Regions from separate parts of the Alishewanella sp. WH16-1 genome, predicted to be linked through region 3. Evidence: predicted binding sites of a transcription regulator. Region 3 holds the regulator's gene; each other region holds the start of a gene.

Region 1 (4,176 bases), on a different contig from region 3:
CGTGGCTGGAATAGGCGGTGCCGAGCGATACACTTCAGCGCCAAAATAGCCCAGCACGCCGAAGGTTATCGCCAGAATTGCAATTAACAGCCACCAGAGTTTACGATATCCGGCCATAAAGCCCCCTTAAATTATTGTTATTGCGCCCATATTTCATAGGTCACTCCTGTTATGGTTAGTTCGTCAGGTCTGAGTCGACGCCTTAGCTATAACAAGAACCAGGCCAGAATTTATCTGTCTGTATTTTAAGGGTTTTATCATTTTCTGATTTTGAAGTTAGGTTGTTTTTACCCCGCTAGTAATGGGTTGGAATGACCATGCAAGGTGAAAATAACCAAATAAAAAGGGGGCCAGCATGCCCCCAAACAGCCCCCCTTAGTTGCGGGAATGGCCAGGAACACCTTAGCCAGTTTTTTGCAAACGGGCATTGCTCTGCCGATGATAATGCCGTAGCCGATGTTCCTGGCGGCGCCCCGCGCTAAAGGCAGAGATGCGTTTTAAATAGCCAATCACCCTAGTGCCGTAATCAATATCCTGACTGCCACATTGGGCACAGGCGCACAGGGTGCGTTTATCGATAGCTTCGCAATGGTTACAGATAGTGATTTTGACGTTAACGCAAAAGTAGTTGCAGCCAGTGGTGGCGGCGATATTTAGCAGTTGCAGATAGCCTGGCTGATCCAGTTTTTCTTCCAGATTTAAATGCAGCGCTGAGCCGCCATCCAGATAATCTAATAGCTCGCGGCCATGTAGCTGAAACTTATCCAGCGTATTGGTTTGCTCGTCTTCCACCACATAAAAATAGGAGTTATAGCAATCACGCGGCACGAAATAGCCATCTTCACGATCCCATTTAGCATTTTTAACGCCCAGATTTTCCGCCGGGACAAACTCAGTATTAAACAGATAACCATATTCGGCTTTAGCGGCTTTGTTGGCGTCAAAGATCACTTTTAATTGCTGTTGCACAAAGTGGATATAGTCCGGGTTATTACCAGCGGTTAAGCCTTGTGACTCTGCCGCTTCTACCATGCCGTTAATGCCAATGGTTAAAAACTGCTTGTCGAGGCTGATAAAGCCGGCGTCGTATACGGTTAACAGGCCCGCTGCTTTGTACTCTTCCATTAGCTTGCGGTACGCCACCTGATATTTATGGATTTTGCTGACTTCGCTGGCCAAATCGCGGCCATCCTGGATCAGGCGGTTCATATTAATGGTAATGACGTTAATGGATCCGGTGGCGACGCCGCCCGCGCCCAGGGAATAAGAAAAGGTATTATCGCTGATCTCACTACGCAGCCGGCAGCAGCTGGCCAGCGAGTCGGCGTTATCAGACTGATAGATAAAGAACGAATTCCCGGCTGCCATTTCGCGGGCGATCTCAGTGGCAAACTGTTGATCTTTGCAGTGGCCGTTTTCGGTTAACATAGCGACGGTAACGACCGGGAAGGTCAGGATAGTTTTCTCGCGCTCTTGATTAAACCAGCTTAAGAAAAATTGCTGTAGCGCTGATACCGAAGACCACTCTGGCTTTACAAAGTCCGGAAACACAAAGTTACCAAACATACTGTCAAAGTAGTGCTGGTCATATACTGAGATATTCCAGAATACGCTTTGATAGCCGCGGGCAGCCGCGGGCTGATTTAACGCATACACCACATGTTGCAGGTGGTTTTCGATTTGTTTGCGATGGGTCTGCAGATAGTTATCGCCATAATCTTTGCGCGCAAAGTAGTCGAAGTAGGTTAGAAACTCCACGGTAGCCACGGCCCCGGCAAACTGGCTGGAAACTGCGAATACAAAGTTAACAAAGCAGCCACAGAAAGACTCCAGATGCTTTGGTGCCTGCGATTCGCCCCCTAGCTTGGTGAGGCCATCACGTAAAAATGGATACATCGTCACCGACACACAATAGGGTTTCAGGCTGGTTTCATCGTGCACATAAATTTCGTGTTGTTCGATTTGGCGGACATACTCTGCTGCCAGCTCAGCATCAAATAACTGACGGATCTTATTGCTGATTAGGGCGCGGTTAACCTGAATAAACTGATCTTTCATCAGCTCGGCTTCCAGGGTAGCAATATTTTTCTGCGTCACATTGGCATTGGCATCCAGTTTCGAGCCATCGGCTGCATTGGCTGCCTGTAAGTAGTGTTCAATAAAGTGAAGTTTTTTCTGCAGTTGTTCGGTGTTAAGCGCCGCCATAGCCATTCCCTCTTGCATTGTGTTAGTTAGATTGTTGAAACAGCGAATTCAGACACTGGCCTGTTCGCAAATCGATAAATTTTTGATTAGTCGTCTGGCTTGACAGGCCGCCGCGTTCGGCCAGCCAGCGTCCGGTTTTAACAAAGGTCAGCTCGGCCAGAATGGCTGGGCTAAGTTCCGTTAACTCCAGCCCGGTATACAGACAGCACTTTAAACCGGCGGCCTTGCTCAGGCTTAACAGTGGCATTAGCTCTGGCTCCTGCCACTCGCCACCTAAAAACAGCACACAACTAATCAGCCCCTGATAATCTTGCAGCCGCCGTGCAAAATGCTCTGCCGACAGTGGCTGGCCCTGGCGGGCATCCCAGCTATCGGCACTATGGCAGCCTTTACAACCCAGCTGGCAGCCACTAAAGGTGTAGGCCAGTGACACCTCTCCCGGTACTTCCTGCCAGACAATCTGTTCCGCAATATAACGCAGCATAAAACCCTTTATATTGTGTTGATATTTAAAGTTGGCACTAGATATTGTGTTTTAGCTTAGATGCTTAGCCAGGGTAAAGATTGATCCAGATCAAGGTTTTTGAGATGGCAGCACCGGCCTCGGGCGCGAGGTCGCGCCACAGCTGCAGTTATTACCCCATCAGGGGTAGCGCTGTTTTTGCTTCAGCGAACGTTCAGGGCGCTTTGCCAAAATCAACTTGTGTTTAGCCAGAAATGGAGCCTGCTATGAAAACAGGTATCAACAAAACGCTGTTAATCGCGACCATGTTAACTTTGCCTGCCTGGCCGCTGAGTGCTCACCAGGAGCGCTACGACCCAGCCGAGCGGGTGGTGCAGGATGTGCTTGCGTTTACACTGCAACGGGCGGCAGATGAGATTTTACGGGTGTCGCGCATTGACCCGGTATATCAGGGGTACAGTCGGCATTATGAAATCCGCCACGCACCGCCGCGGGTGGACGACCGTACCCGCCAGCAATTACGCCGCTTAGCCGCTGATCATCAGCGTAAGCTTGCCAGCTATGAGCGTGAATTGGATCGGGAGCTGGATAAACTGGCCCGGGATTACCGCCACGATCATCGTAAAGGTAAAGGGCGGCCCCATTATAAAGAGCGGGAGAAATTCCAGCGTAAAGTAGATCGCGCCTATGATAAGTTCGCCGCCAAGGTCGAACGCGAACATGATCGCTTTGATCGCCAACGTGACCGCATCTTGCGTGATGCTTATGCCTATCAACCAAGACGTTATTAAAGGACAGCTACCGAGCGTTGTCTTGTACTGAAAAGCCGCCAACTGAACACCAGTGGCGGCTCTGAAACGCCAACAAGTATGCTGGCAAAAATGCAGTGTCTCGAAGTTACTGCATTAACGGTGACGCTGATAACTGAAAGTCATAGCCGTCAATTCTGGCTTGCACAATCAATTGATGAATATACTGCGCGACGGCTTTGCGCCGGACTTTCTCGTTCAGGTAATCAGCAATCTTTTGTTTTACTGCACTGTATGGCAGTTGCTGGCCTGGCACTTTACGCATTACTTCAACCACATGCACACCATAACGGCTTTCAATACCTTGCGGCATTAAACCCGGTTCGGCACTAAAAATCTGCCGCTCAAACTCGGGTACCGTCTGGCCGCGACTGATTTGGCCAAGACTGCCGCCGGTTTCTTTCGATGGGCAAGCCGAGTAATTTCGCGCTGCCTCGACAAAGGACGTGCCTTGCTGCAGTTGTTGGATCAGAATTTCCGACAGAGTTTTCGCTTCAACCCGGGCGGAATCATCTTCCGGCGCCGCCGCCAACAGAATATGCCGCACTTCTAACAGCGGTGAGCTGGTAAAGCGTTGCGGATTCAGTTTGTAGTATTGCTCACACTCAACGTCTGTAGCCGTCGGGATCAACACTTCACGGGCCAATAAGGCATCCAGATAGTTATTTTCGGTGACGACATTGTTTTCGGTGCTGATTT
Region 2 (4,176 bases), on a different contig from region 3:
CCATGCTGATTTTAATCCTGAGAATCTGACAAAAACTTACTAAAAAAGAGCGGCCGGGCCGCTCTTCACTGCATTAGATCTTACAGGCGCCACCGGCGCAGCCGTCGTCTTCTGCTGCTGTGGGCTTGATATCATCCTGGATATCAGAAGCGCCATCACGGGTGTTATGGTAATACATCGTCTTCACACCCAGCTTATAGGCGGTTAGCAGATCTTTAAGCAGGATCTTCATCGGTACTTTACCGCCTTCGAACTTGGCCGGATCATAGTTGGTGTTAGCCGAAATGGTCTGGTCGATAAATTTTTGCATAATGGCCACCAGCGTCAGATAACCATCGTTTGATGGAATATCCCACAGCAGCTCGTACTGATCTTTTAAGCGCTCATACTCCGGCACAACCTGCTTTAAGATGCCGTCTTTACTGGCCTTGACGCTGATATGGCCACGCGGCGGCTCGATACCGTTAGTGGCGTTCGAGATCTGCGATGAGGTTTCAGATGGCATTAGCGCCGACAGCGTTGAGTTACGCAGGCCATACTGCTGAATATCTTTGCGCAGCTGTTCCCAATCCAGTTGTAAGGCTTCAGCACATACCTTATCCAGATCCTTTTTATAGGTATCAATCGGCAGAATACCCTGCGCATAAGTGGTTTCGTTAAACTTCGGACAAGGGCCTTGTTCCTGCGCCAGTTTCACCGAGGCTTTCAGCAGATAGTACTGCATTGCTTCGAAGGTACGGTGGGTCAGGGCATTGGCCGAGCCATCCGAGTATTTCACGCCATGCTTCGCCAGGTAGTAGGCGTAGTTAATCACACCAATGCCCAGAGTACGACGCGCCATAGAACCTGATTGAGCAGCCGGAATAGGGTAATCCTGATAATCCAGCAGGCTATCCAGTGCCCGCACCGCTAAATCTGCCAGCGGTTCAAACTCGTCCAGCTGTTCAATGGCGCCGAGGTTAAAGGCTGACAGTGTGCAGAGCGCGATCTCACCATTTGGATCATTAACATGCTCCAGCGGTTTGGTCGGCAACGCAATTTCCAGACACAGGTTGCTTTGCCGTACCGGTGCCAGCGCCGGGTTGAACGGGCTGTGCGTATTGCAGTGATCGACGTTTTGCAGGTAAATGCGGCCGGTACTGGCGCGCTCCTGCATAAATAAGGTAAAGAGTTCGACTGCCTTAATGCGCTTTTTACGGATCTTGCTGTCAGCTTCATACTTCACATATAAGGCTTCAAACTTTTCCTGATCTTCAAAGAAGGCATCATACAGCCCTGGCACATCAGAGGGGCTGAATAAGGTGATATAGTCATCTTTAATCAGGCGCTGATACATCAGGCGGTTAAACTGCACGCCATAGTCCAGATGCCGTACCCGGTTCTCTTCTACACCGCGGTTATTTTTCAGTACCAGCAGCGATTCAACTTCCAGATGCCATAAGGGGTAGAACAGGGTGGCGGCACCACCACGTACACCGCCTTGCGAGCAGCTTTTTACTGCGGTCTGGAAATGCTTATAAAACGGGATACAGCCAGTATGAAAGGCTTCGCCATTGCGGATTGGGCTACCCAGGGCGCGAATACGTCCGGCGTTAATACCAATACCGGCGCGCTGCGACACGTACTTTACAATGGCACTGGAGGTGGCATTGATCGAATCCAGGCTGTCACCACACTCAATCAGTACGCAGGAACTGAACTGACGGGTTGGGGTACGCACACCCGACATAATAGGTGTTGGCAGTGAAATCTTAAACAGCGACGTCGCATCATAAAAGCGGCGTACATAGTCCAGCCGGGTGCTCTTCGGGTAATTGGCAAATAAACAGGCGGCAACCAGCATATAGAGGAACTGGGCGCTTTCATAAATCTCACCGGTTACCCGGTTTTGTACCAGATATTTACCTTCCAACTGCTTAACGGCAGCATAACTGAAATTCAGATCGCGGCTATGGTCGATATAGCTGTTCAGGATATCCAGCTCTTCGCGGCTGTAATCAGCCAGAATATGCATATCGTATCGTTTGGCTTCGACCATCTTCACCACCTGGTCATACAGGTGGGGTGGTTCGAACTGACCGTAGGCCTTTTTTCGTAAATGGAATACTGCCAGCCGGGCCGCCATATATTGGTAATCCGGGGTCTCTTTTGAGATCAGATCGGCAGCGGCCTTGATAATGGTTTCGTGAATATCAGACGACTTGATGCCATCGTAAAACTGAATATGGGATTTCAGTTCCACCTGCGACACCGACACGTTTTTTAACCCCTCGGCCGCCCAGTCAATGACGCGGTGAATTTTATCTAAATCCAGAGGTTCGCGCCGACCATCGCGCTTAGTCACAAAAAGAGTTTGAGTCATCGCTGAAATATTCCATTTCTTTTAATAATAAGTGAATCGGGTTTAGCGCACGGCTATCAATACACCCAGGTTGCTGACGATTTACACAACATATGGGTGTATTTCAAAAGACGATCACAAGATAGTGTGTATTGTTAGAATTTGCAAGCGAGGAAAAAGCGGCTTTTTTGTGCAGTTTTTTTGCCGGTTAGCAGCCACTAACCTTGAGTTCAGTGTGCCCGGATGCACCGGTCAGAGGCAAGCTTTTTTATAGATTTTTTTGCTTGGATTTATTTGTTCTATAAAGCAACATTTTTAGTTTAAGCGGTTATTTAGCAGCCAGAGCAAATCAGTATCACTGGCTGCCTGGCCATCAGACCGGCTTACGCGCTACCACAAAGTAGTTAACATCCAAACCGGCACCAAGCTTAAAACTGTTATTCAGCGGGTTAAAATGCAGGCCAGTGGCATCCACTAATTCCAAACCGGCGTCTTCGATATAGCGCATCAATACTGACGGGCGGATAAACTTATCAAACTGATGGGTACCGCGCGGCACCAGCTTTAACAGATACTCAGCGCCGACTATGGCAAACAGGTACGCTTTGGCGGTTTTATTAATGGTCGAGAATACCAGCGTTGCACCTGGCGCAGCCAGTTCGGCGCAGGCGCGCACCACCGATGCCGGATCCGGTACATGCTCCAGCATTTCCATACAGGTCACCAGTTCAAATTCGCCGGCGTGACGCGCAGCAAAATCTTCTGCGGTGCTTTGCTGATAATCAATATTTACTCCGGCTTCCAGGGCATGCAGGCGGGCGACATTCAGGCCATCCGGCGCCATATCAATACCGGTCACCTTTGCGCCGGCGCGCGCCATACTCTCGGCCAGGATGCCACCGCCACAGCCGACGTCGAGAGTGTTGCGGCCAAACAGCCCACCGAGTTGATCACTGATATAACCTAAGCGGGTCGGATTTAATAAGTGCAGTGGTTTAAACTCGCCTTCCGGATCCCACCAGCGGGCAGCAATCTCATTAAACTTACTGATTTCATTCTGATCGACGTTACTGTTTTTATCGAAGTTATCGGGGCTGTTCATAGTCACTACCTGATTGTTTTCGCGCATTATAAAGCCTTAGCCGGTGCTGGCAACGGCGGCAATTCGAGCAGGCGGTGCAAACAGGCATGGCAAGGTAATATTTCTGTGATAGAATCCGGCGTTGTCTCGCGCTAAACAAAGGCAAGAAAAGCGAGTTATCTATCTGATTTAAGGGAAAATAACGTTTTATGACAGATCTGGCCAGAGAAATAGTTCCAATAAATATCGAAGAGGAATTAAAAAATTCCTACCTCGATTATGCCATGAGCGTAATCGTTGGCCGGGCCTTACCCGATGTCAGGGATGGTCTGAAGCCAGTGCACCGCCGCGTGTTGTTTGCCATGAAGGAACTGGGTAACGACTGGAACAAGGCCTACAAAAAATCCGCCCGTGTCGTCGGTGACGTTATCGGTAAATACCATCCGCATGGTGACAGTGCGGTATACGATACTATCGTGCGGATGGCTCAGCCATTTTCGCTACGGTATATGCTGGTGGATGGTCAGGGTAACTTTGGTTCAATTGACGGCGACTCGGCCGCTGCCATGCGTTACACCGAAGTCAGAATGGCCCGCATTGCCCATGAGCTGTTAGCCGATCTGGACAAAGAAACCGTTGATTTCGTGCCTAACTATGACGGCACCGAACAAATTCCTGCCGTATTACCGACCAAGGTCCCGAACCTGCTGATTAACGGCTCATCTGGTATTGCCGTAGGTATGGCAACCAATAT
Region 3 (4,176 bases):
GATTTTGATCCGGAATTATGGCAATCCATGGTTCAGGAAACTGAGCGGCAGGAGGCTCACATTGAGCTGATCGCGTCAGAAAACTATGCCAGCCCCCGGGTGCTGCAGGCGCAAGGTTCACAATTAACCAATAAATATGCTGAAGGCTATCCGCACAAACGTTACTACGGCGGCTGTGAGTATGTGGATATCGCGGAAGATTTAGCCATTGCCCGCGCGAAAGAATTATTTGGTGCCGACTACGCCAACGTGCAACCGCACTCAGGTTCACAGGCGAACTCAGCGGTATTCCTGGCCTTGTTAAATGCCGGCGATACTATTCTGGGTATGAGTCTGGCCCATGGCGGTCACCTGACTCACGGTGCCACAGTAAGCGCCTCGGGTAAGCTGTATCATGCGGTACAGTACGGTCTGCATCCTGAAACGGGTGTGATTGATTATGATCAGGCTGAAGCGCTGGCCTTAGAGCACAAGCCGAAGCTGATTATTGCCGGCTTCTCGGCATACTCAGGTATTGTTGACTGGCAGCGCTTCCGTGAGATTGCGGATAAAGTCGGTGCCTACCTGATGGTGGATATGGCGCACGTTGCCGGTCTGGTGGCGGCAGGTCTGTATCCAAACCCGGTGCCTATCGCCGATGTGGTGACCACCACCACCCATAAAACCCTGGCCGGCCCTCGTGGCGGTCTGATCCTAGCCCGTAAGAACGAAGCCATTGAGAAGAAACTGAACTCAGCGGTGTTCCCGGGCGGACAGGGTGGCCCGTTAATGCATGTGATCGCGGCGAAAGCGGTAGCCTTTAAAGAAGCGCTGCAGCCGGAATTTAAAGTTTATCAACAGCAGGTGCTGGTGAACGCTAAAGCCATGTGTACTGAGATGATCAGCCGTGGCTATAAGATTGTATCCGGTGGTACCGAGAACCATCTGTTCCTGATGGATCTGATTGATAAAGATATCACCGGTAAAGATGCCGATGCCTGGTTAGGGCAGGCGCATATTACGGTAAACAAGAACTCAGTACCGAACGACCCGCGTTCGCCATTTGTTACCAGCGGTCTGCGCATCGGTACCCCGGCTATTACCCGTCGTGGTTTTAAAGAAGCCGAAGCACGTTTGGTTGCTAACCTGATTTGTGATGTGCTGGATAGCCGTGGTGACGAGGCGGTAATTGCCAAGGTACGCGCCCAGGTAGCTGAAGTCTGTGGCCGCTTCCCGGTTTATGCCTAAGGCATAACTCGTGCTATGCTGTGATGGCCGCTAATGCGGCCATTCTTTTATGCAAAGCGCCGGCTAAACAGGCTGTTAGCGCCTTGTCCTGAACAGTTAGCTAGGGGGTAAAAGGTCAGTATGTATTGTCCCTTTTGTAATGCCGATGATACCAAGGTCATTGACTCGCGTCTGGTCGCCGATGGTCATCAGGTACGCCGTCGTCGCGAGTGCCTGGCGTGCCACGAACGCTTTACTACCTTTGAAGCGGCAGAGTTGGTGATGCCACGAATTATTAAACGTGACGGCTCCCGCGAACCCTTTAATGAAGATAAGTTACGCAGCGGTTTATTACGCTCGCTGGAAAAGCGGCCGGTGGCGACCGAACAAATTGAGCAACTGATTAATAAAATTAAATCCCAGCTGCGGGCCACCGGTGAACGTGAAGTCGCCAGTAATTTGCTGGGGAATCTGATAATGGATGAGCTGGTGAAAGTTGATAAAGTTGCTTATGTGCGCTTTGCCTCGGTGTACCGCTCCTTTAAGGATATTCGCGAATTTGGTGAAGAAATTGCCCGCCTCGGAGAGCAATAAGGTGAGTTTTAGTCAGGCCGATCATGCTTTTATGCGCCGCGCGCTGGCGCTGGCAGCACAGGGCCTCTTTACCACTGATCCCAACCCCAATGTCGGGGCGCTGGTGGTTAAAGATGGCCAGGTGCTCGGCGAAGGCTTTCATCAGCAAGCCGGCGGCCCGCATGCTGAAGTCTTTGCCTTACAACAAGCCGGTAGCGCCGCCCGGGGTTCGACCTGTTACGTGACGCTGGAGCCCTGTGCCCACTATGGTCGCACGCCACCTTGTGCGGAAGCGCTGGTAAAAGCCGGTGTCTCCCGGGTGGTGATTGCAATGCTGGATCCGAATCCGCTGGTCGCTGGTAAGGGCGTTGCCATACTGCAACAAGCTGGCATTAGCGTTGCGTACGGTTTATTAACAGAGGAAGCCAGAGCGCTTAATCCGGGCTTCTTAAGCCGGATGGAGCGGCAGCGGCCTTATCTGTATCTGAAACTGGCGGCCAGTTTGGATGGGCGTACCGCCCTGGCGAATGGCCAGAGTCAATGGCTAACAAGCGACGCCGCACGTGCTGACGTGCAGCTATGGCGGGCGCAGGTTAGCGCGATTTTATCCACTGCCAGTACCGTGCTCGCCGATGCGGCGCGCTTAACGGTACGGCAAAGTAGCGCTGCTGGCGCAGAGCTAATCCGGCCGCTTGCCGATGGCAGTTTACGCCAGCCACTGCGGGTGATTCTGGACCGGCAGCAGCGGTTAACCGGCAGCGAGCCGCTGTTTAATGAAGGCGGTCCGGTGCTGCTGTGTTATGCCGCTGACGCCGCGCCGCGTAAGTTAGCCGAGACAAAGGTCACAGTGGAACAATTGCCGCTGGCGTTAAGCGCTGACGGTCAGTTGGACCTGGTTCAGCTGCTAACACGACTCGCAGCGCGACAGATTAATAGTCTGTGGACGGAAGCCGGCGCGATATTAGCGGGCAGTTTGCTAAAAGCTGGCTTAGTCGATGAATTACTGCTGTATCAGGCCCCGCTGCTGCTGGGCGAACAAGGCCGGCCATTGGCGGTACTGGGTGATTTTCAGCAACTGGCGCAGACGCCAAAACTGGCGTTTAATGAGGTTATTAGTCTGGGGCCGGACCTGCGCCTGCGCGCCCGCCTGAGCGAGGAATAAGATGTTTACCGGTATTATTGAAGCCACCGGCACCCTGAGCCGGCTTAGCCCCAGGGGCGGTGATCTCAGTGTCACCATCCAGAGCAGTAGTCTGGATTTTAGCGACGTCAAATTGGGCGATAGTATCGCGACGAATGGTGTCTGTTTGACGGTCACTGCGCTGGGTGCCCAGTCTTTTAGTGCCGACTTGTCGGCTGAAACCTTAGCCCTGACCCGCTTTGGTGAATATAAGGTCGGGCAGTTGCTGAATCTGGAAAAGGCACTGCTGGCAACCGGGCGTCTCGGCGGGCACCTGGTAAGTGGTCATGTCGATGGGGTGACGTCTTTGCTGGCCATGGAACAAAGCGCCCGTGCCTGGCAACTGTGGTTTGCGCTGCCGGCAGAACTGGCGCCCTTTATTGCCCACAAGGGCTCGGTGACTATCGATGGCATTAGTCTGACCGTAAATGAAGTACTGACTGACCGTTTTCGCTTAACCATAGTGCCGCATACGGCAGCACAAACTACCTTACTGACCTTGCAAAAAGGCAGTCGGGTGCATATAGAGGTGGATCTGTTAGCCCGCTATATCCAGCGGCTGTTAACCACACCGGTTGCGGCGCCTAAGGGCGGTGTTGATTTGGCGTTGCTGGCGCAGCGCGGCTTTTTATAAGAAGGTTAGTTATGCAACTGAATACCCCCGCTGAAATTATTGAAGATATCCGTCAGGGCAAGATGGTGATCCTGATGGACGATGAAGATCGTGAAAATGAAGGCGATCTGGTGATGGCGGCTGAATATGTCACGCCGGAAGCGATTAACTTTATGGCCAAATATGGCCGCGGTCTGATTTGTTTAACCCTGACCAAAAAGCGCTGCAAGCAGCTTAATCTGGCGTTAATGGTTGATGCCAATAAATCGCCGTTCTCGACCAATTTTACCGTATCGATTGAAGCTGCCGAGGGCGTTACCACCGGTATTTCGGCGGCAGACCGCGCCCGCACTGTGAAAGCGGCGGTTGCACGTGATGCCAGTCCGGCAGATATCGTGCAGCCCGGCCATATTTTTCCGTTAATGGCGCAGGACGGCGGTGTACTGGTGCGGGCCGGTCATACCGAAGCCGGCTGTGATCTGGCGCGCCTGGCTGGCCTGGAGCCGGCCGCCGTGATTGTCGAGATCCTGAATGATGACGGTACTATGGCGCGGCGCCCGGATCTGGAAGTTTTTGCCAAGCAACATAATATTAAGATTGGCAC

The links. Region 3 encodes NrdR, which represses ribonucleotide reductase genes. Its sites were predicted from a motif close to AAACACNANATNTNGTGTTT; they were not measured.
Region 1: a site for NrdR is predicted at 2,722-2,741, ahead of nrdG (anaerobic ribonucleoside-triphosphate reductase activating protein). Genes of this name have one in related genera too.
Region 2: a site for NrdR is predicted at 2,444-2,463, ahead of nrdA (class 1a ribonucleoside-diphosphate reductase subunit alpha). Genes of this name have one in related genera too.

Annotation. Positions count from the first base shown of each region.
Region 1 is NZ_LCWL01000092.1:48,929-53,104, forward strand. Features, by position in the region: gene AAY72_RS08320 (nitric-oxide reductase large subunit) at 1-117, opposite strand, end outside; gene nrdD (anaerobic ribonucleoside-triphosphate reductase) at 403-2,205, opposite strand; gene nrdG (anaerobic ribonucleoside-triphosphate reductase activating protein) at 2,228-2,689, opposite strand; gene AAY72_RS08335 (hypothetical protein) at 2,935-3,459, shown strand; gene AAY72_RS08340 (peptidylprolyl isomerase) at 3,566-4,176, opposite strand, start outside.
Region 2 is NZ_LCWL01000023.1:9,729-13,904, forward strand. Features, by position in the region: gene nrdB (class Ia ribonucleoside-diphosphate reductase subunit beta) at 1-4, opposite strand, end outside; gene nrdA (class 1a ribonucleoside-diphosphate reductase subunit alpha) at 74-2,362, opposite strand; gene ubiG (bifunctional 2-polyprenyl-6-hydroxyphenol methylase/3-demethylubiquinol 3-O-methyltransferase UbiG) at 2,715-3,443, opposite strand; gene gyrA (DNA topoisomerase (ATP-hydrolyzing) subunit A) at 3,632-4,176, shown strand, end outside.
Region 3 is NZ_LCWL01000001.1:107,562-111,737, reverse strand. Features, by position in the region: gene glyA (serine hydroxymethyltransferase) at 1-1,227, shown strand, start outside; gene nrdR (transcriptional regulator NrdR) at 1,348-1,800, shown strand; gene ribD (bifunctional diaminohydroxyphosphoribosylaminopyrimidine deaminase/5-amino-6-(5-phosphoribosylamino)uracil reductase RibD) at 1,802-2,941, shown strand; gene AAY72_RS00530 (riboflavin synthase) at 2,943-3,593, shown strand; gene ribBA (bifunctional 3,4-dihydroxy-2-butanone-4-phosphate synthase/GTP cyclohydrolase II) at 3,605-4,176, shown strand, end outside.